DNA from 3 places in the Paraglaciecola aquimarina genome. Region 1 is predicted to be linked to each of the others. Evidence: predicted binding sites of a transcription regulator. Region 1 holds the regulator's gene; each other region holds the start of a gene.
What was found. The regulator sigma-54, encoded in region 1, starts transcription at its own class of promoters, with help from an activator protein. The targets are predictions, from matches to a motif close to GTTGGCACGNNNNTNGNNT.
Positions count from the first base shown of each region.

Region 1 (6,854 bases):
AACCGAAGAAGCATGGATCCCTAACTACCAAGCTAAGAAAATGCGTAGCACTCTTTACGATAAAACCGGTAATATTAATCATCAAGTATTTGCTGAGTATATGGAAAACTACGATTTACTGGGCTTCACCCTTTTTAAGCGACCAGAGTATTTATTGTATTCTCAAACTCGTCATCCATGGCAAGTAAATGCCCAAGAAGGTACATTGTATGAAGACCAACGCTTACAATTTGAAACCGATGTAGAAATAAAAAGTCTGAATGACGATGGTTATATGCAAATTATACGCACACAATTTGTCGAAATAAACTTGATAGACAAAACCATGACCTCAGATCAGGCTGTAGAAATTGTCGGTCCGAATTATGTCATTAACAGCAACGGTTTTACCGTTAGCCTTGAAACCCAAAGATACGAGTTATTAGATCATGTTAAAACCGTTTACCAGCCATCTCCTCAAAACTAGTTTAGTCCTAGTTTTCTTGAGCTCAGCCTCTAGTTTTGCTGGCAAAGAAGACTTTACTAAAACAATAAAAGTTGCCTCCAATTATCAAGAAGGTGACGGTATCAATAAACAGGCAATATATCGAGGCAATGTACAAATTAGCCAAGGCACCTTAATGGTAAAAGCCGACGAAGTTCAGGTTGACGCCAGTTTAGGTGAAGGCAAAGAAGTCTTCATTGCTAGCGGAAATCCAGCGGAATATTCACAACAACAAGAAGATGGCAGCACAGTTAAAGCAAAAGCCAATCAAATTATGTATAAACGCGCCACGCGTTCATTGTCACTTGATGGTGATGCACTAATCGAGCAAAACTCGAGCAGCGTAAAAGGAAATTCAATATTGTTTAATATGGAGCTTGAACAAATTATCGCTCAAGGTAACAATCAAGAAAGTGGCCGTGTTATCACGATATTCCAACCTGAATCTACTTCTGAAAGTAACGCCGCCAAACAACAGGAATCACAACCTTAATGGCCCAATTAAAAGCCACACATTTAGCTAAATCTTATAAATCTCGGCAAGTTGTACGGGATGTCAGCCTAGAAGTTTCAACTGGACAAATAGTAGGTTTATTGGGTCCAAATGGCGCAGGCAAAACGACCACTTTTTATATGATCGTGGGTCTAGTTCCTCTAGACAAAGGTGAAATTTATATCGATCAACAGGCACTGACGTTAGAGCCGATGCATGTTCGTGCGCGCCAAGGCATTGGTTATTTACCTCAAGAAGCTTCTATATTCCGAAAACTCACGGTTTATCAAAACTTGATGGCGATATTGCAAACGCGCAAGGAACTATCTAAAGAACAAAGAGAGCAACAAGCCGATTCATTACTCGACGAGTTTAATATCAACCATATTCGCAACAGCTTAGGTATGAGTTTGTCTGGTGGTGAACGCCGACGAGTAGAAATTGCTCGCGCTTTAGCAGCTGATCCTGAGTTTATTTTACTAGATGAACCTTTCGCCGGTGTTGACCCTATTTCAGTAAACGACATAAAAAAAATCATTCAACATTTGCGTGATCGAGGAATTGGTGTATTAATTACTGATCATAATGTACGGGAAACGCTAGACGTATGTGAAAAAGCTTACATTGTTAGCCATGGTGAACTGATAGCATCGGGTACTGCCGAAGAAGTTTTAAGTGATCAACGTGTAAGAGATGTATACCTGGGTGAGCAATTCAGGCTATAGTTAGGCCTTCGATTAGCTCGGCTGATATCAACAGAAATAAGTATAAGAAGTAAATGAAACCCTCTTTACAATTAAAATTTAGCCAACAACTCACAATGACACCACAGTTGCAGCAAGCAATTAAGCTTCTGCAATTGTCTACACTTGACCTGCAAACAGAGATACAAGAAGCACTTGATTCTAACCCTCTGCTTGAAGTTGATGAACAAGTAGATAATACAGGTGGTGACAAGGCATTAGAAACCAATCATGACGCAAATGGTGCGAATGACACGGCGGAAGTTAATGTCGATAATATAGAGTCTGGTGATGCCTTACAAAACAATGATATTCCTGAAGATTTGCCTTTAGACAGTACCTGGGATGAATATTTAAGCGCATCATCGGCACCGGCCCCGTCTACCTCTAGTAGCTCAGGCCCAGCAATGGACGACGACCAAGTATTCCAAGGTGAAACCACCGACAATATTCAAGATCATCTGCTTTGGCAAGTACGCCTAACCCATTTCAGTGACACAGACCAAGCCATTGCCGTAGCCATAATAGATTCGATCGATGAAGGCGGCTATCTAACCATTAGTACTGAAGAAGTACTGGCGAGTATGGATGACGAAGAAATTGAACTGGATGAAGTAGAAGTTGTTCTAAAACGTATTCAAATGCTCGATCCTATTGGCTCTGGCGCCAGAAGCGCGCAAGAGTGTTTATTGATTCAGCTTAAGCAATTTGCTGCCGACACCCCTTGGCTTGAAGAAGCCAAAATGCTGATCACCGACTATTGTGATCTAATTGGTAGTAAAGACTATCGTACGCTCATGCGTAAAACTCGATTGAAAGAAGATGAACTACGTGAAGCCATGCGCTTGTTGCAAACCTTAAATCCACGCCCGGGCACAGCGGTTGTAACCGGTGAGCCAGAATATGTCATTCCAGACGTATCGGTGAGTAAAAAGAATGGTCGCTGGGCCGTAGAGTTAAACCCAGACAGCCTGCCCAAACTAAATGTTAATCAACAATACGCAGCCATGAGCAAGAACGTTAAAAACAGTTCTGATGGCCAATTTATTCGATCTCATCTACAAGAAGCTAAGTGGTTTATAAAAAGTGTGGAAAGCCGCAACGAAACGCTACTTAAAGTGTCTAATTGTATAGTGCAGCAACAAATGGGCTTTTTTGAGCACGGCCCGGAAATGATGAAACCAATGGTGTTAAACGATGTAGCGGAAATGGTAGATATGCATGAGTCAACTATTTCAAGGGTTACCACCCAGAAGTACATGCATACACCTCGAGGCATTTTTGAACTTAAGTATTTTTTCTCTAGCCATGTAGCCACAGACGCAGGCGGAGAATGCTCATCAACTGCCATAAGGGCATTGATCAAAAAACTAGTCGCTGCTGAAAAGCCTAGCAAACCACTAAGCGACAGTAAAATTGCTCAATTGTTGGCCGACCAAGGTATTAAAGTGGCACGGCGGACAATAGCAAAGTACCGGGAATCATTGTTGATCCCCCCATCTAACCAACGTAAAAGCCTGTTGTAGGCGAAATTTAGAAGGAATAGGCAATATGCAAATTAACCTTACTGGTCATCACGTAGATATTACAGATTCTTTAAGAAACTATGTAGACACTAAATTCACTAAGTTAGAGCGACATTTTGAACACATTAATAATGTGCACGTTATATTAAATGTAGAGAAGCTGAATCAAAAAGCCGAAGCTACCGTTCACCTCAGCGGATCAGAGGTGTTTGCAACATCTGAGCACTCAGATATGTATGCAGCAATAGATGGTTTAATCGATAAACTTGATCGTCAAGTGATTAAACATAAGGAAAAAGTCAAACGCCATTAACACCAAGCATTAGAGGCTGTAATGGAATTAAAAAGCATTATCCATCCTGACTGCACACTTTGTGCAGTTCAGGGCAGTAGTAAAAAAGAATACTTGAACTCATCAGTCAAACCGCCATTCAAGTTGTGACTAACATCGATCAAGGCACAATACTCGCGAGTTTAATGTCCAGAGAAAAAATGGGCAGCACTGGTATTGGTAACGGTATTGCGTTACCTCATGGCCGCTTAAAAGGCCTTGAAAACGTTTTAGCAATAGTCGTCACCAGCGAATCGCCTATTCCCTATGATGCAATAGACAACCTTCCTGTTGATATTTTCATCGCTATTTTAGTACCAGAAGAACAGGCAAGTGAGCACTTAGGTACGTTATCTGCTATCGCACAGAAATTAACCAACAAAGACACCTTGCAACAAATACGAGACGCCAAAACTAATCAGGAATTATTTGAGGTAATGAGCTAAATGAAACTCATAATTATCAGCGGACGATCAGGCTCAGGTAAATCTGTGGTGCTACGCTCCCTAGAAGATCTTGGCTACTACTGTGTAGACAATATTCCAGTAAATTTGTTACCCACACTCACCCATACAGTGGTCGACGAATATGATCAGGTGGCTGTTAGCATTGATGTGCGAAACTTACCTAAAGACACCAATGAGTTAGTTGAGATCCTTGACTACCTCCCGGCTACTTGGAATTTAACCATACTCTATTTAGATGCCAGCGACGACATTCTGATTAAACGCTTTAGTGAAACCAGACGCTTACATCCTCTATCGAAACAGAACAAGTCGTTATCTGCTGCGATCCAAGCAGAAGGACAGCTTCTGGCTCCTATTGCCGAGCGTGCCGATCTATACTTAGACACCGACCAACTGTCGGTACACCAGTTGGCCGAGATTGTTCGCGAGCGAATCTTAGGTAAAAAAGTTCTAGACTGGTACTTGTATTCGAATCATTTGGTTTTAAGCATGGCATCCCCAAAGATGCTGATTATGTATTTGATGGGCGCTTTTTGCCCAATCCTCATTGGGAGCCCGATTTAAAGCACCTGACCGGACTAGACAGCCCAGTGCAAATATTTTTAGGTTCACAACCCATAGTGACTAAATTTATTTGGCAAATTCAGAATCTCATTTCTACTTGGTTACCCCACTTAGAGCGCAACAATCGCAGTTATGTCACCGTTGCCATTGGTTGCACTGGCGGCCAACATCGTTCAGTTTATGTCACTGAAACCTTAGCGAAGAATTTCAGCGATGCTCACCCAGATGTGCAAATACGCCATCGTGAATTAAATAAGTAGCTTATGCCAAGGATAGAAAAGACACTGCTTATCGTAAATAAGCTAGGACTGCACGCTCGCGCTGCCACACAATTAGTACAACTATCGACTAAATTCGATGCTGAAATAACCTTACATCAAGGCGACAAACAGGCCTCGGCTAACAGCGTTTTGGGTTTAATGATGCTAGAAAGCCACCAAGGTGAAGAAGTTAAAGTAGTCAGTGAAGGAACCGATGCTCAAGAAGCCCTAGATGCAGTTGAAAACTTAGTTGCTAAGTATTTTAACGAAGAAGAGTAGCCCATTTAAGCACTATGCATAAAACGCCTCCACTTAGTGCCCGGAAGTTACACACTACCAAGGGCAATCTGCGATAATCATTGCAGTCTAAATAATGCCTCCCGCTTGAACGACTAACTTTTGTAGCAGCCAATTTTATTTACCGCCCCAATGGACTCTGTGGACGCACAAAAAGAAAAGTCACGGCAGGCATATCTATAAGCTATCCTTTTATTGATCGAACCATTTGGAAAAGCTGATATGTATAGAATGTTACTCCCAAAAAATGGTAGGTGTACGGTAACTGTGATATTGCTATTGGCGTCAATACTCTTTTCACAATTTAGTAGAGCTCAACCTGAAAAAACGACATTAACCGTAGCTATATTAATTTTTAGCACCGATCAAAGAAATGCTTTTGAAAACATTGCTAGTTTATTTAATAAGAAATATCCGCACATTGAAATTCGGTATATCTCTAGTGACGATGCTAATTTTAAAGAAAATTATAGCCTTTGGGATAAAAATTCAAAGTACATCGATGTTTTAAATTGGCCTTGGGCCGCTCGCTTAACTGACTACGCAAATTTAGGCTGGTTGGAGCCAGTCACTGACCTTTGGCAACACACAAATGTTGGTAGCCATTACTCCAAAGATATGAAATCACTAGTGTCTGTCGATCAAGATCAATATGCGATTCCCTATGCCACAGGTTTCTGGGGATTTTACTATAAAGAGTCTGTATTTAAAAAGTTCGCTATCGATATTCCCACCACATGGCACACATTTTTAGCAAGTTGTAGAACCTTAAGAGCTCAGAAAGTTATTCCCATAGCCATAGGCACTAAACAACCTTGGCCAGCAGCTGGGTGGTTTGATTACTTAAACATTAGAATTAATGGCCTAAAATTTCATATGCAGTTGTTACAAGGGCACCTCTCTTTCAATCGTGCTGAAATCCGCGAAGTATTTGCCTATTGGAAGGAACTATTAGACAACCAATGTTTTATTCGAAATTCTAATTCCTTCACTTTTAAACATATAATTCCTCTGCTCTATCGAGATTTAGCAGGGATGATTTTAGCTGGCAATTTCATCACCACACAAATATCACCGGCAATGCGAGATGACATTAAATTTTTCCGGTTTCCCACAATAAAGCCACATGTTGCAGTTGCAGAAGAAGCCCCTACAGATATGTTTGTCATTCCTGCATCAAGCAACAACAAAGCTGAAGCTAAGCAGTTTCTTTATTTTTTGTCACAACCTCAGGCACAAGAAATTCTAAGCGAAATGGCTCATTTTATACCCACCAATCAAGCCACTAAAACTAAGCCTCACTACTTTCTATACAAAGGGCAACACATTTTGAAACAGGCTGTAGGCTTTAGCCAATACTTAGACAGAGATACAACGAAAGCGTTTTCTGATAAGGCAATGCGTATTTTGGCTAAATTTATTGAAAGTGGTAACATCTCGGAAACCATTGACGCGCTTGAAAAAAGCAGACTACAAACCTTTAGCCAAACTGAGCCACCTCCCGCTAACTAACCCAGGATCGGTTTAAGCAACAGTCATAGAATTGAAGCAACCAACCTACTAGAAAGCGAGTTACGGACATATAATGCTGTTCCAGATGCATTGTCCTCAAACGCTATCTATGGAAGAAAATTCAAACTATCACTCTGTGCTAGTTTTTAATATGAATACCCAAACTCAAACCAATAG
Region 1 is NZ_JAWDIO010000002.1:242,771-249,624, forward strand. Features, by position in the region: gene lptC (LPS export ABC transporter periplasmic protein LptC) at 1-466, shown strand, start outside; gene lptA (lipopolysaccharide transport periplasmic protein LptA) at 429-977, shown strand; gene lptB (LPS export ABC transporter ATP-binding protein) at 977-1,702, shown strand; gene RS130_RS01850 (RNA polymerase factor sigma-54) at 1,756-3,246, shown strand; gene hpf (ribosome hibernation promoting factor) at 3,272-3,559, shown strand; partial or broken gene RS130_RS01860 (PTS sugar transporter subunit IIA) at 3,581-4,023, shown strand; partial or broken gene rapZ (RNase adapter RapZ) at 4,024-4,868, shown strand; gene RS130_RS01870 (HPr family phosphocarrier protein) at 4,872-5,147, shown strand; gene RS130_RS01875 (ABC transporter substrate-binding protein) at 5,388-6,677, shown strand.

Region 2 (6,854 bases), 3.8 Mb from region 1:
GTACGTTTTATGGGAGGGGTTAACTCAAGCTCTTGCTGAATATTGCCTTGCCTCAATAAATAAATATTGAGGGAGATCGAGCAAACGCAGAGCGCAGTCAGTACAACTAGCCATTTTTTCATTGGTGGTTACGTATCTTCGTTAAGGATCCTACAATTAACCTTAACGAATCTGCTTGTGGGCTGCAATCTCCCTATGGGTAGAGACCTGCTTTGGCTCATGTCATGACGTCAAGGTGAGGGCGGCGCTATAGGTGTCAGCAAAAAGCGCTGGCATGCGAGTAGGTTTTCCTGACGAAAGGACAATACAAATAAAGTCTGTTTGCGCTGTAAGTAAGGTCTTTTGATCGGCTGTTCGAATAAACTGAAATTGCCTAGTGAGTTTTAATTTTTTATCACATTGGGTGATCCAGGTTGCACAATCAATGACGTCGCCATAGTGGGCCGCGGCTAGGTAATTTATCTGGTGTTGGCTAATGACCATCCCTCTATCGATCCCTTGATATTGTTCGATAGTTAGCCCCAACTGGTTGGAGTGGGCCCATGAAGTGGTTTCTAGTTGTGTGACATAGGCAACATTATTGACGTGCTGATAATGGTCAATATGTTTTGCCTCAATACGCCATGTTTTTATGAACGGGTTAGGGTAAAGCCAAGTCATGATTGTCTGATATATATACTGTAATACAAGTTGATGTTTTTACTGTTATTTTCCACGTACGGCACGGTAATGTATAGTAATTAACCTGAATCCTGGATAAGCCAGAACATCAGGATAACGCTCTTTTTGTATCTAGCGGTGTTGGATTGTTTAGCAATAACACGTTATGACATACAACAACCCGCCTTGTTATACACGATCCACGAAAAATTTCGTTAGCGAGTAACATTTAGCTGAGGTTATTTAAACAAAAATATATTAAGCCATTGAATGATATCGATATTGCTTAACTTAAGCGATACTTCTTATCCACAACTCAGGTTAAATAATAATAGCCCTAAGCTTGGCGTAAACTCGTAGCGAACACAATAGTCTTTTGTCATTGAGTCCTAATATGTATTCAATCAGCGGTAGTGTAAACGAGCATGGCAAGGCGCATAATTAAGGGGAAAATTAACGCCTAGGCCCTGTTATTTTCAGTGACAGCGAGCTGAGTGTAAACCCTAGTAAGCAGAGCCTGAGCGTATTTTGAGTAGCCAAAATTTAAGATGCAATGGTATTGTATCTAGCTGCCATGGTATTATTGGGTTTGGTTCCATAAAGTCTTAAAAGCCCGTTTTTTATATTCGGCAAAGGTCGATTTCGAGTAGTAACATGTCGCAACTTCACAAATATCAGGATTTGATATCCCTCTTTAATCAAGCCTTCGGCGACACTGAAAATACGCTACTCATGAAAGGGCAGGATGAACCTATTTATATTCCAGCCGAGACGTCTCACGGCAAACATCGCATTATTTTCGCCCATGGTTATTTTGCCAGCGCTTTACATGAAATTGCCCACTGGTGTATTGCCGGTAAGGAAAGGCGTTTGCTAGAAGATTACGGTTATTGGTATTGTCCTGATGGGCGTAGTGAAGCAGAACAAGCGGAGTTTGAGAAAGTAGAAGTTAAACCTCAAGCTATTGAGTGGGCATTTTGTTGTGCTGCAAATAAACCTTTTCAAGTGAGTACAGATAACTTAAATGGTGCGCCGGTTGATAGAAAGGCATTTCAAATCGCGGTGCGTGAGCAAGCGCTGGTTTACCTAAGAAATGGTTTTCCAGCACGAGCAGGCTGTTTTATTCAGGTACTGAGAGACTTTTATCAAACTAGTGAGTTGTCAGTCGCTAGCTTTGACTTGACTGAAAAGAGAGAGTCGATAACGAATGTTTAAACTAGGTCTAATTATTAATCCTTATGCTGGCATTGGCGGGGCATTGGCCTTAAAAGGTAGTGACGGCCGCGACATTCGAGAGCGAGCGATGGCACTAGGGGCTGAGAAAAAGGCTCTTGATAAAACACGCCTTGGGTTACAGCTTATTCTACCAATTAAACATCTTGTTCATTTTTATATCGCCGCCGGTGAAATGGGGGAAGATCTTATTGCACAGATGGGGTTCGACTATACCGTGGTTTATCATGCTTCGAAATTACAAACCGAAAGTGATGATACCGAGTCTACAGCACAGGCTCTGATAGAGCATTCAGTGGACTTAGTGTTGTTTGTTGGCGGTGATGGCACCGCTAGAAATGTTTGCAATATCATCGCTCAGTCAATACCGGTGCTGGGCATACCCGCTGGCTGTAAGATCCATTCCGGCGTGTTTGCTGTGACGCCTCAAGCAACAGGCAGAGTATTAGAAAAGGTACTGAAGGGGGAAATTGTTAGCGTCAACACGGGCGATGTAATGGATATTGATGAAGCGTTATTTCGTCAAGGGAAAGTCAGCGCTAAATACTACGGCGAAATGCATGTACCCACTGAACTAGCCTACATCCAAGGGGTTAAAATGGGCGGCAAAGAGTCCGATGAATTAGTGCTGGCCGATATCGCCGCTCATGTTGTTGAATTGATGGAAGACAATCCTACATGCCTGTTTGTAATGGGCTCGGGTTCAACTGTCGACTATGTTATGCAAGAGCTGCAACTCGAAAATACCTTGCTCGGTGTTGATATTCTTTTAGATCAACAACTTATTGCCAAGGATGTGACGGCAGAACAATTGTTGCAAATTACTCGAGGCCAAAATTGTAAGCTTGTTATCACCTTAATTGGCGGTCAAGGTCATATTTTAGGTCGTGGTAATCAACAATTAAGTCCTGAATTTTTAACGGCACTTGGCAAGGAGAATATCGTGTTAGTGGCGACTAAAAGTAAATTAACAGGCTTACAAGGCCGACCGTTGATTGTCGACTCTGGAGACAAAATTATGGATCAAAATCTAGCCGGATTAATGACGGTTGTGACCGGATATCGTGACCAAGTTTTGTATCCGGTTGCAGATTTCACATAAAACGGAATTAATATAATATGCTCTGGGTAAGAGTCTAATACCAATTGCACAAGCCAAGAATTAGGAGATATTTTGTTAGAAACCATTGAGCAGCCTGAGTTAACGTTGTTTATTGACAAGGTAGAGAAACACTTAGATTCAGTTGTAGAACACGGCAGTGATCAAGAACTGTTTATTGCCAGTTATTTGCAAGGACATTTCGCGGTCATGGCAGGGCAAAGTCAAGTGCAGCATATGACAAAAGTCAGCCAGTTAGATCAGTTAATGCACACAAGTTTGAGCCAAGCCTTTGCCAACGACGAATTGGTCAGTGATGATCAAACTCAAGTTTGGAACTTGTGGCACAGTTTCTTGAATTAGTTTGACCTGCACCTGAGGCAAACTTGGGTGCTTTATGTTTTATCATTAAACATGCTTTTCATTTGGTTAGCGAAAGCGACAAACTTTTCTTTGATAGTGCGTTTTACTTTGATGTCGACGCCACCCAAAAGTACAAATCCTTCGATAATAATGGTAGGAGCTTGACGAGACGCAATAGAAGGTGCCGTGTTGTCAATGCCGCCCAATACGCAAAAGGCCTTAGAAACTACGTTGACGTTTTCTGGCACCGAAAAGTCATTTCCGCCGAGTAAACAAAATATCCGTACTCTTACGTTGGGCGTAGTAAAAATTGCGTCAGTAAAGTCTATATCTGCCCCTCCTAGAATAGTAATGATGCGTACCTCTTTAGGCACACTCCATTGACCACTGCGCGTTGAGCCTCCTAGCACATTGACTATGGTGTCGGTTTCGTCAGAGGTAGAGGGTGAATAATTAACGTTGAACTGACGCTCTTTTTCGGCCGAGTATTGTGTGTCTTTAGGCTGCTCTAAATCTCTGGCTAAGTCGACAATTTGTTGATGGTTTGAGCTTTCCATCGCTTGATCTAGTCGGCGTTCAAAAGCTTGGTCTGAAATGATCCCGTGGCTGTAATTATAAATTAGGGTATCAATTACTTCTTCACGAACTTTTTCGATGGGGCGATCTTCCAGAATTACGGCCATAATGGTTCCTATCAATTTATATAACGTGTATTCAACTTTAATGTTAAAAGCACTAACCATGCCATTTAAAATACCTATTGAATTCAATGATCTACTAAAATCTATCCTGTTGTATTTAGCGAAAAATACTATATTTTAGCGTTTTTAATTGATTTTTTGCGAACCGTTAGTAATGCCAATTCCATTGAATTATATCAATTCACATTGGTAACTAAGCTGGATCCTGGATAAGCCGAACCTCTCGATAACGCCCTTTCAAATACCGTTAACGTGTTGCAAAATCTGCTGGGACATTCCCACTGCGCGTACATTTATTTATTGGCGTTGGTACAGTAAAACTGATGGTGATTCTTGCTCCGCCCAACTCACTCTTATCAATTTCAAGCTTTCCTTGATAAGCTGCGACTAAATCAGAGACCACTGCCATACCAATACCTTGTCCCTCTTTGTAGCTGTCTAATCGGGTGCCCCTTTTGAGTAGCGCTTGTCGTTGGTCGGCGGGAATTCCGGCACCATCGTCTTCAACACTAATGGCAATTTTATTCGACATGGAAAAGGTGCTAACTAACACTTTTTGTTTGGCCGCTTTACAAGCGTTATCGACTAGGTTTCCTAATATCTCCATCACGTCCGTGGTGTCTGCTTGTAGATAAATGCTGTGCTGATGCTGTTCAAAGTGAAGCGTGATATTTTTGTCTAGGTATACTTTAGCCATGGCGTTAAGCAATTTTTCGACTAATGGTTTGATTTCTACTGCACTTTCAAATGCGCTGGAAGCGCCCGCTGCGGCCCTTTTGAGTTGCCTTTGTATTTGCTGATCAATTTGCTGGATAGGCTCTTTAGCGTCGTGCGGTAATTGGCTGTTTCCCGAAAGTACTGCCAAGGGCGTTTTTAAGCTATGGGCCAAATCACTTAAGCTATTTTTGTAACGACTTCGTTGCTGCTCTTCGGAATCAAGTAGGTGGTTTATGCTGGTTTTCAGGGTTTCAAGTTCCGGTGGATAAGTCTGATCTATGCGTTTTAGTTGACCTTTTTCAGCTTGAACTATTTGCCTGTTTAATTTACTTATGGGTAATAATGCGGCATTGAGACTTATCAACAATAGCAATAACAATAAAATAGCCATTAAGGCTAGCCACTTCCACAGGGTGTTGGCGAACTTTTGTTTTTCAGCGTTAAATATTGCTTTGTCTTGCAGAATAGTAAAACTGACCGCTTGGTAATCGTCCACATTGTCAAATTCGGCGGTGTAGGCATAAATGAAATAGTCATCGTTAAAATCAAAGTGCTCAATAAATAGTTCATCCCCTGTATTGGGGCGGCTAAGTGTGGGTGCCGTCTGCCAATGTAAAGTGGATAACGATTGCCACAAAATCCCTTTTTCACTTTGGATAAAGGCATATAGGCCAGAGTCGGGCAAATTAAATTGGTCGTTGTACAGTTGTTCAGGCATCACAACTTTGCCGTTTTCAAACTCAAATTCAGAAATTAAACTTAAGCTTTGCACTCTGAGTTGCTGCAACATTGATTGGGTCAAACTACTGTTAAAAGCTTTTTCTAAGGTAAAGGCAGCCAACGGAATAAATATCAGCAATGTGAGCAAGGCAGCTGCAAACGTTCTTAGGCGTAACGAAAGGTTTTGCATCTCTTCAAAGTGCTCTGTTTATTCGATAACCTCGGCCACGCAGAGTTTCTATTGGGTTTATCTTGCCATCGGGATCAATTTTTTTACGAAGGCGACCGACAAATACTTCGATGACATTGCTGTCTAAATCAAAATCTTGGTCGTAAATGTGTTCTGTCAACTCTGTTTTAGAAACCACTTTTTGCGGGTTAAGCAAAAGGTACTCTAGCACTTTATATTCATATGCGGTGAGTTCAATGTAGGCACCATTAATGCTGACTTCTTCACTTAAAGTATCGAGGCTAATCGGACCTTTTTCAATGACCGGATGTGCTTTACCTGCGGCTCTGCGGATCAGGGCTTTCACGCGGGCTAATAGTTCCTCGTTATGAAACGGCTTCGTCAGATAGTCATCGGCGCCTGCGTCTAGCCCTTCTACTTTCTCTTGCCATCTGTCTCTGGCGGTTAGAATTAGAATAGGGCAGGTAAGGTCATTTTTACGGGCTTTTTGGATGACTTCAAAGCCATCTATTATTGGCAAGCCAATATCAATTATGGCTAAGTCATAAGGATGCTCTGCTAATAAAAATAACGCTTTCTCACCGTCGTCGGCTAAGTCTACACTGTAGCCATTGGCTTGCAGTAGTGCGTCTAATTGCGTTAATAGGCGGCTATCATCTTCGACAACTAAAATTCGCATACTATTTTTTGGCTCCTTGTTGAGTCACTTTCCCAGACTTCTTATCGACGTCGACAGATACAACTCTTCCAGATTTCTGCAGCACTTTGACGCGGTATGTGCTTTTACTTTGATCGACTTTTAATACACGGCCTGATACTTTCTGCTGAGCTCTTTTCGCGGCTTGAGTTTTATTTATTGTGTCTGTTTTAGATTGCTCCACTGCGACACTCGTCGAGCTAACGATTAAGCTAAATAAACCAATGGTAATCAGTCTGACAAAAGTAGGTATTTTCAACATTTTGCTCTAATGGACGGTGAATATTTTGATAGTTTACCTCAATCAATACAGGACTTAAATGTACTTAAACTAGTCAATGAATTGATTGAGGACGACATTTTCTGTTAGTGATAAATGCGAATATATTTATTCGGTTTTGTTTTACTAAAGGTTTGGTAAGTCCTGCCTTTTACCTTGTAACTCACCTTGTAACCTCGCAAGACTCTTTGTTT
Region 2 is NZ_JAWDIO010000002.1:4,067,200-4,074,053, reverse strand. Features, by position in the region: gene RS130_RS20100 (hypothetical protein) at 1-122, opposite strand, end outside; gene RS130_RS20095 (acyl-CoA thioesterase) at 223-660, opposite strand; gene RS130_RS20090 (elongation factor P hydroxylase) at 1,315-1,875, shown strand; gene RS130_RS20085 (ATP-NAD kinase family protein) at 1,868-2,995, shown strand; gene RS130_RS20080 (YfcL family protein) at 3,068-3,355, shown strand; gene RS130_RS20075 (DUF1707 and DUF2154 domain-containing protein) at 3,388-4,038, opposite strand; gene RS130_RS20070 (ATP-binding protein) at 4,304-5,683, opposite strand; gene RS130_RS20065 (response regulator transcription factor) at 5,688-6,362, opposite strand; gene RS130_RS20060 (PepSY domain-containing protein) at 6,364-6,642, opposite strand; gene RS130_RS20055 (glycine zipper 2TM domain-containing protein) at 6,747-6,854, opposite strand, start outside.
Region 2: the regulator sigma-54 is predicted to act here: its motif matches at 4,086-4,104, upstream of RS130_RS20075 (DUF1707 and DUF2154 domain-containing protein).

Region 3 (6,854 bases), 2.9 Mb from region 1:
TTCTAAGGGGATTGTATTCTCTTAGAATTTTGAAATAGTTGTTAAAATTGTTGAATCAGCCCTTTCATTAGACGCTAACTACCCTATAATGTCAGCATAAATTATTTGAAAGTAAGTCAATGGAACAAAATAAAGAATTAAAAAAAGCGGGACTTAAAGTAACTCTACCTCGCTTAAAAATCTTAGAAATACTTCAATTACCTGAGAATCAACATATCAGTGCTGAAGATGTTTATAAAAAACTAATAGATCAAGATGAAGATATTGGTTTAGCCACTGTTTATCGGGTACTGAATCAATTTGATGATGCGGGTATTTTGAACCGCCATCATTTTGAAGGTGGCAAATCAGTTTTCGAAATTAGTCATAAGAAACACCATGATCATTTAGTGTGCCTAAATTGCGGGAAAGTAATTGAGTTTGAAGATGAAATCATTGAAAAACGCCAAGAAGAAGTAGCTCAACGCCACAATATGACTTTGACCCATCATAGTTTGTATCTTTATGGGCATTGTAAAGAAAATTGCGACGATTAAATAAACTATACATTCGAAACTAAACCGCTGTCTTAGCGGTTTTTTTAGCCTCAATTTCGTTACCAACTATCCGCTTTGTCTGTGTCAGATTGCTTTGCTTCTACCCAGTTGTCTCCATTCTCACTGGTCTCTTTTTTCCAGAACGGAGCCTGAGTCTTGAGAAAATCCATAATATACTCACTCGCTTGAAACGCTGATTGTCGATGTTGACTGGTTACACCTACCATAACAATTTGCTCATTCGGATTTAACTGCCCTACTCGATGTATAATAGTAATACGCCCCAGAGACCACTTCTGTCGCGCTTTAATGAGAATGTTGCTCAGTGATTTTTCTGTCATTGCAGGATAATGTTCCAAGAATAACCCAGTTACATGGCCCTTCTGGTTAAAATCTCGCACCAAGCCGATAAATGTAACTACAGCACCATCTGTAGAATTATTCTTTCGCAAACGTTGGTATTCACAATTAAAATCGAAGTCTTGGCTCTGAATACTAATTTTATCGTTACTATGCAAACTAGCCACCTGTTACTGGCGGGAAAAACGCCACCTCGTCGTTATCCCTAATTTTACATTCTTCGCTAGCCATCTCTTGGTTTACCGCCACTAAAGCCCGTCCATGTTGCAAAAATTCTGCCCATTCAGAGTGATGTTCCTGTAAATGACTCCGGAGATCGGCTACGGTCATGTGTTCATGCCTAAATTGAGATGTTTCAATAGTCACCTATAGTCAAGCTTCAAACGTTCTTTTAGTTGACCAAAAAATAATACTTTTAGCATTGCATCCCCTCTACTTGCCAATCACCACTTTTTCCACCTTGTTTTTTTAAGACACGTATTCCGTCAATTTCCATTAAGGGATCAACTGCTTTACACATGTCAAACAAGGTTAGAGCAGCTACACTGACTGCCGTTAGCGCCTCCATTTCAACACCCGTTTGTCCTGCCAACTTGCACAATGCTTGAATTCTTACTTGCTGCGTACTGTCTAAAATTTCAAACTCTATTTGGACTTTAGACAGCATTAAAGGGTGACAAAGAGGTATCAATTCACTACATTTTTTCGCACCTTGGATCCCTGCAATTTGTGCCACAGACAGCACATCACCTTTAGCGTGTTGGTTATCTCTTAACATAGAAAAAGCTTGCTTAGACATTTTGATAAAACCTTCGGCTACTGCTTGGCGTTGTGTGACATTTTTCTCGGTTACGTCCACCATATTCGCTTTACCTTGGTCATTGATATGCGAGAACTTAACATTTTGACTCATTTATTTATCCTCTACTTGCACAACAAGTGCTTACATTTTTAGGTGAACAACAAAGTTACATGGTCTATGGGTTGAGTCTAATTGCTGCTGTAAAATTCCCTGCCAAGCAGTCTTACACGCGCCAGTAGACCCTAGGCATACAAAATATAGCGGTACCATTTGCCATTCCTGCTAAAGCTCTAGACTGCACAGTTGAGGTGCCAATCTCTAAGTAAGAAATGTGTCGAAATAACTCTCCAAATCCTTCAATACTCTTATCAAATAATGGCTTTACTGCTTCTGGAGTGGTGTCTCTCGCTGTAAAACCAGTGCCGCCGGTGACTAGCACAACTTGAATGTCATCAGATGCAATCCAATTCGAAAGCTGTGCTCTAATTTTAAATTTATCGTCAATTACAATTTCTCTTGCCTGTACTTGGTGGCCATCTTCGGTGGCTGCAGCAGCCAAATACTGCCCAGAGGTATCATTTTCTTCCGTCCGTGTATCTGACACAGTCAGCACAGCTACTTTAAGTATTTGTTTATCCGTAGAAATTTGTGAGGCCATTTATTTACCTTTAATGGTTAGAGACTCATAATGGGCTTGCCATTGTTGAGGAGTATTAATATTAATAAGTGTAGAAAAATTTTTTACTGGTATTTGATTGGCAGAAAAAAGCGTCAAGATATGTCTCATCGATAGTTGTTTATTTTTAATGGTACTATTCGCTCTATAGTTGGTAGATAAATGGCCATCTAAATAACTTAACAATTCTTCATTTTTGGGTATATAGATGGGAAATTGATGATGTTCAAAGCTACAGATGACGCTCTTTTCTCGACCTTCAATAATTAAACACTCTAGCTCGTCAACCGTAAGCGCAGGCATATCTACCGGTACGAACAACATTTCGTTTATGTCGGGTCTAGCCTTATGCAAATAATTAAGCACCGCGTGGATACCTGATAAAGGTCCACAATTAGGATAGATATCTCTTATCCCATTTTGATGTTGCACACCACTTACCCATACTTCAACTTGCTCTAAATGACTTAAAAGTAGTTGGCAATTGTTAAGTAAGGTTAGTGCAGAGTTGGGTAAAGCAAGTAAACTCTTGTCTTGCCCCATCCTGCTAGACTGACCTCCAGCCAGTACCACCCCAGCTAACATAAATTCACCCTTAACCGCCTAACATAGCCAAATGTTTGGTGCCACCGGTATAACCATCTTGCAACCAATGGGTGGCTTCTTTATTTGAAAGTAAATGAGTGAGTTGTTGCTGCAATGCTCTGCTATCTGCTGACTCTAATGTCTGCCTAATATCTAAACCTTTATCTGCAAATAAGCACAGATGCAATTTGCCTACGGCAGATACCCTAAGTCGATTACACGTTACGCAAAAATCATTACTGTAAGGCATGATCAAACCAATTCTTCCCTCAGAATCGGGGTGATAAAACTCTTGGGCTGGACCAGCAGTTCTGCTTCTTATAAGTTGACTCCAGCCATTTTCGAGTAATTGTTCTTTGAGAGGTAATCCAGAAATGTGATTTTGTTTGAAGAAATTAAGGTTGTCTCCAGTTTGCATCAACTCGATAAACCGCAAACTAATAGGGGTAGATTTAACCCAAGCTAAGAACTGATTAAACTCGGAGCCATTGTATTGTTTCATTAAAACTACGTTCACTTTAACGGTTACGCCTAAAGCAAGCGCCTTGTTAATGCCAACTAAAATAGAGTTTAACGCGTCATAACCAGTAATTGATTGAAACATACGAGGATCTAAACTGTCGATACTCACATTTAGTGAGTTAAGGCCTGCTGCGACCCAACGGTCAATATCAGTTTCTAACTTGTAACCATTGGTCGTCATAGCCACATGCTCAATACTAAGGCGTATTAGCACAGTTTGCTATGATTTCAGTAAGATCTTTGCGCAGCGAAGGTTCACCGCCTGTAATTCTGACTTTGCTGGTGCCTAAGGCCGCAAACCCATTTACTAAGGTTTTTATTTCTTTCACTGACAGAAAATTTCTATCAGTATCACATGCATAACCGTCTGGCAGGCAATAGTCGCATCGAAAATTGCACACGTCTGTGATAGACAGCCTTAAATAGTGGAAACGGCGTCCAAATTTATCTTCTAACATACTGTGTTTAACACCTTTCCAAATTTAAACACCAACCATTCGGTGTTTACGGGAGGCTGCTCGATTTCTCTTACAACCCAGGTAAACTTAATAAGCAATAAGTTTACGGCCAAAACACCATCTCTATGTGAATTAGGTCAATTGGCTCGGAGTTTTAAATAACCATACAAAACAATTGAATGGCCTTGGTATATATTTGTATCACATAATTGCTAAGGAGTAATGTAAAACCCTATGGATGTTTAACGCTTTAGCAGCACAGTCTCACAAAAAACCGCTTCGACAAGACGGCTTTTTTACCTCGTTGTAACCTAAAACACTTTGTATTAAGGTAAATTAATTATTCTTGGCATATAAGTTGAACCATTATAGGTACCTTAAGGAATTTTTGGCCAAAAAGCAGGCTAATACAAAGGACTAAAATAGGAAATTAAACATATGTTAACAGAAACTTTTATCCGTGATCATAAGCTGCCAAAGGCCTTCGCAACGATAGCCAATGATTTTTATATCCCTTTGGCGAATAAAATATTTTCGCACCAAAAAAGTGCAAGCATCCCCTACTTTGTAGGCATCAATGGTTGTCAGGGGTCGGGAAAGTCGACATTATCTGAGTTCTTACAAGTATATTTACAATCTGAACATAACTTATCTGTCGTTGTTATGTCACTAGATGACTTCTATTTTAGTCAAGCCGACAGAGAAACGTTAGCGACAGACATACACCCGCTATTTAAAACTAGAGGCGTGCCCGGTACGCATGATACCTACCTTATTAAACAAGCATTACAGAAGTTACAACAACAAACCCAGTCAGTTACGATACCTCGTTTTAATAAAGCAACGGATAACCCATTCCCGACGGAGGAGTGGACAGTAATAGATAGACAAGTAGACGTGGTGATATTTGAAGGGTGGTGTTGGGGAGTTAATGGGCAAGACGAGAGTGAATTGACCATGCCAGTGAATGAACTGGAAGCCATTCAAGATAAGCAACTAGTTTGGCGTAGGTATGTGAACTCAATTTTAAAACGTGACTACCAACCTTTGTATGAGTATATGAATTTGTGGGTTATGTTTGAAGCCCCGTCTTTTGCCGATGTTTATGCTTGGCGTTTAGAGCAAGAGCAAAAACTAGTAGAAAAATTAGCCGGAAAAGTAACAAGTGGCGTAATGAGCCCAGCTGAAATTAAGGACTTTATACAGTATTACCAACGTTTAACGGAACATAGCTTTAAAACGTTACCAAATACATGCGACCACTTATTCACCTTAGACTCTTCTAGAGCAATAATTAGCTACCAAAGAAAAGGTCAACAATGAAAAAACAACATATCATTTTTACGGATTTAGATGGCACCTTACTTGACCACCATTCATATAGTTTTGCACCAGTGGTATCGATTCTTGATAAATTGCAACAAGAAGGAATTCCTGTTATTCCTAATACCAGTAAAACCTTTGCTGAACTGGTGGAAATTAGAGGAGCGTTAAAGCTGACGACCCCTTTTATTGTTGAAAACGGAGCGGCTATTTATATTCCCACCCATTTTTTCCCGCAACAACCGATTGGCACAATAGAAAAATCCGGGTACTGGCTTAAAGAATTTTCACCTCGAGTTGAACATTGGGTTGGCGTACTGGATACTTTACAAGCTGCATTCTCTGAAGAGTTTGAGCACTTTTCTAGAATGAGCGTAAAACGAATTAGTGAAGTCACTGGCTTGTCCGAACACGACGCAGAATTAGCCGCCACTAGAGAATATGGTGAGCCAGTTAATTGGCTTGGCGATCAAGCGTCTAAAACGTTATTTATTCATGCCCTTGAAGAGGCAGGCGCCACACCGTTGCAAGGTGGTCGCTTTTTACATGTGTCAGGTTATAGCGATAAAGGACAAGCCCTAACATGGCTACTAAATGAATACCAAAAGCAACATCCCGATAAACAATGCGACTCTATTGCCTTAGGCGACGGACAAAATGATGTAGCTATGCTAGAAGTGGCAAGTTTAGCTATACGCATATTATCACCAACGACACCGCCACCGGAGTTAAAACGCACCAACAAGGTCATTACCAGTCATAACTTTGGACCGACTGGATGGGCTGAATGTATCGAAGCAATTTTATTCAAGCAGTAACTTAGGTTATTACTAATTTTAGATTTATCAATGGAGACAACATGGCTGATTTTTACCAAAATGGCATAGTCACAACATTACACAATTTATCTGAGCGTCCTACCGAGGAACTAGAGCAGGAACTTTTATCCTTCTCAAAAAAACGACCAATGGCGTTAATACTCCCCTCATTATTCTCTGAGTTAGAGGGGGAAGCTTTACCCAATATTATCGAGCATATTAGTGGTGTCCCCTACCTATCTCAAATAGTGATAGGTCTAGACAGAGCAGATCAAGCCCAATATCAACATGCGCTAAAATTTTTCGGAAAATTACCTCAAGATCACAGGATCCTATGGAATGAAGGGCCTAGATTACAGGCATTAGATGCAAAATTGGAAGCATTGGGCCTAGCCCCTAAAGAGTTAGGTAAAGGACGCAACGTCTGGTATTGCATGGGTTATGTATTGGCGACTGGTAAGGCTGAGTCAGTAGCATTACATGATTGCGACATTTTAACTTACGATAGAGGTCTATTAGCCCGACTGATTTACCCTGTAGCTAACCCACAGTTTAATTATGAATTTTGTAAAGGATATTATGCGCGCGTTGCAGATGGAAAGATTAATGGTCGAGTTTCCCGTCTACTGGTTACCCCACTTATTAGAGCATTGCAAAAAGTAGTCGGACATAACGATTACTTAGAGTACATGGACAGCTTCAGATACCCTCTAGCTGGCGAGTTTTCATTTAGACGAGACGTATTAAATGACATTCGTATTCCAAGTGACTGGG
Region 3 is NZ_JAWDIO010000002.1:3,162,667-3,169,520, reverse strand. Features, by position in the region: gene fur (ferric iron uptake transcriptional regulator) at 120-536, shown strand; gene moaE (molybdopterin synthase catalytic subunit MoaE) at 596-1,054, opposite strand; gene RS130_RS15720 (MoaD/ThiS family protein) at 1,056-1,226, opposite strand; gene moaC (cyclic pyranopterin monophosphate synthase MoaC) at 1,312-1,809, opposite strand; partial or broken gene moaB (molybdenum cofactor biosynthesis protein B) at 1,840-2,356, opposite strand; gene mobA (molybdenum cofactor guanylyltransferase) at 2,357-2,959, opposite strand; partial or broken gene moaA (GTP 3',8-cyclase MoaA) at 2,970-3,939, opposite strand; molybdenum cofactor riboswitch at 3,935-4,103, opposite strand; gene RS130_RS15695 (kinase) at 4,378-5,262, shown strand; gene RS130_RS15690 (HAD-IIB family hydrolase) at 5,259-6,080, shown strand; partial or broken gene RS130_RS15685 (glycosyltransferase family protein) at 6,122-6,854, shown strand, end outside.
Region 3: the regulator sigma-54 is predicted to act here: its motif matches at 4,080-4,098, upstream of RS130_RS15695 (kinase).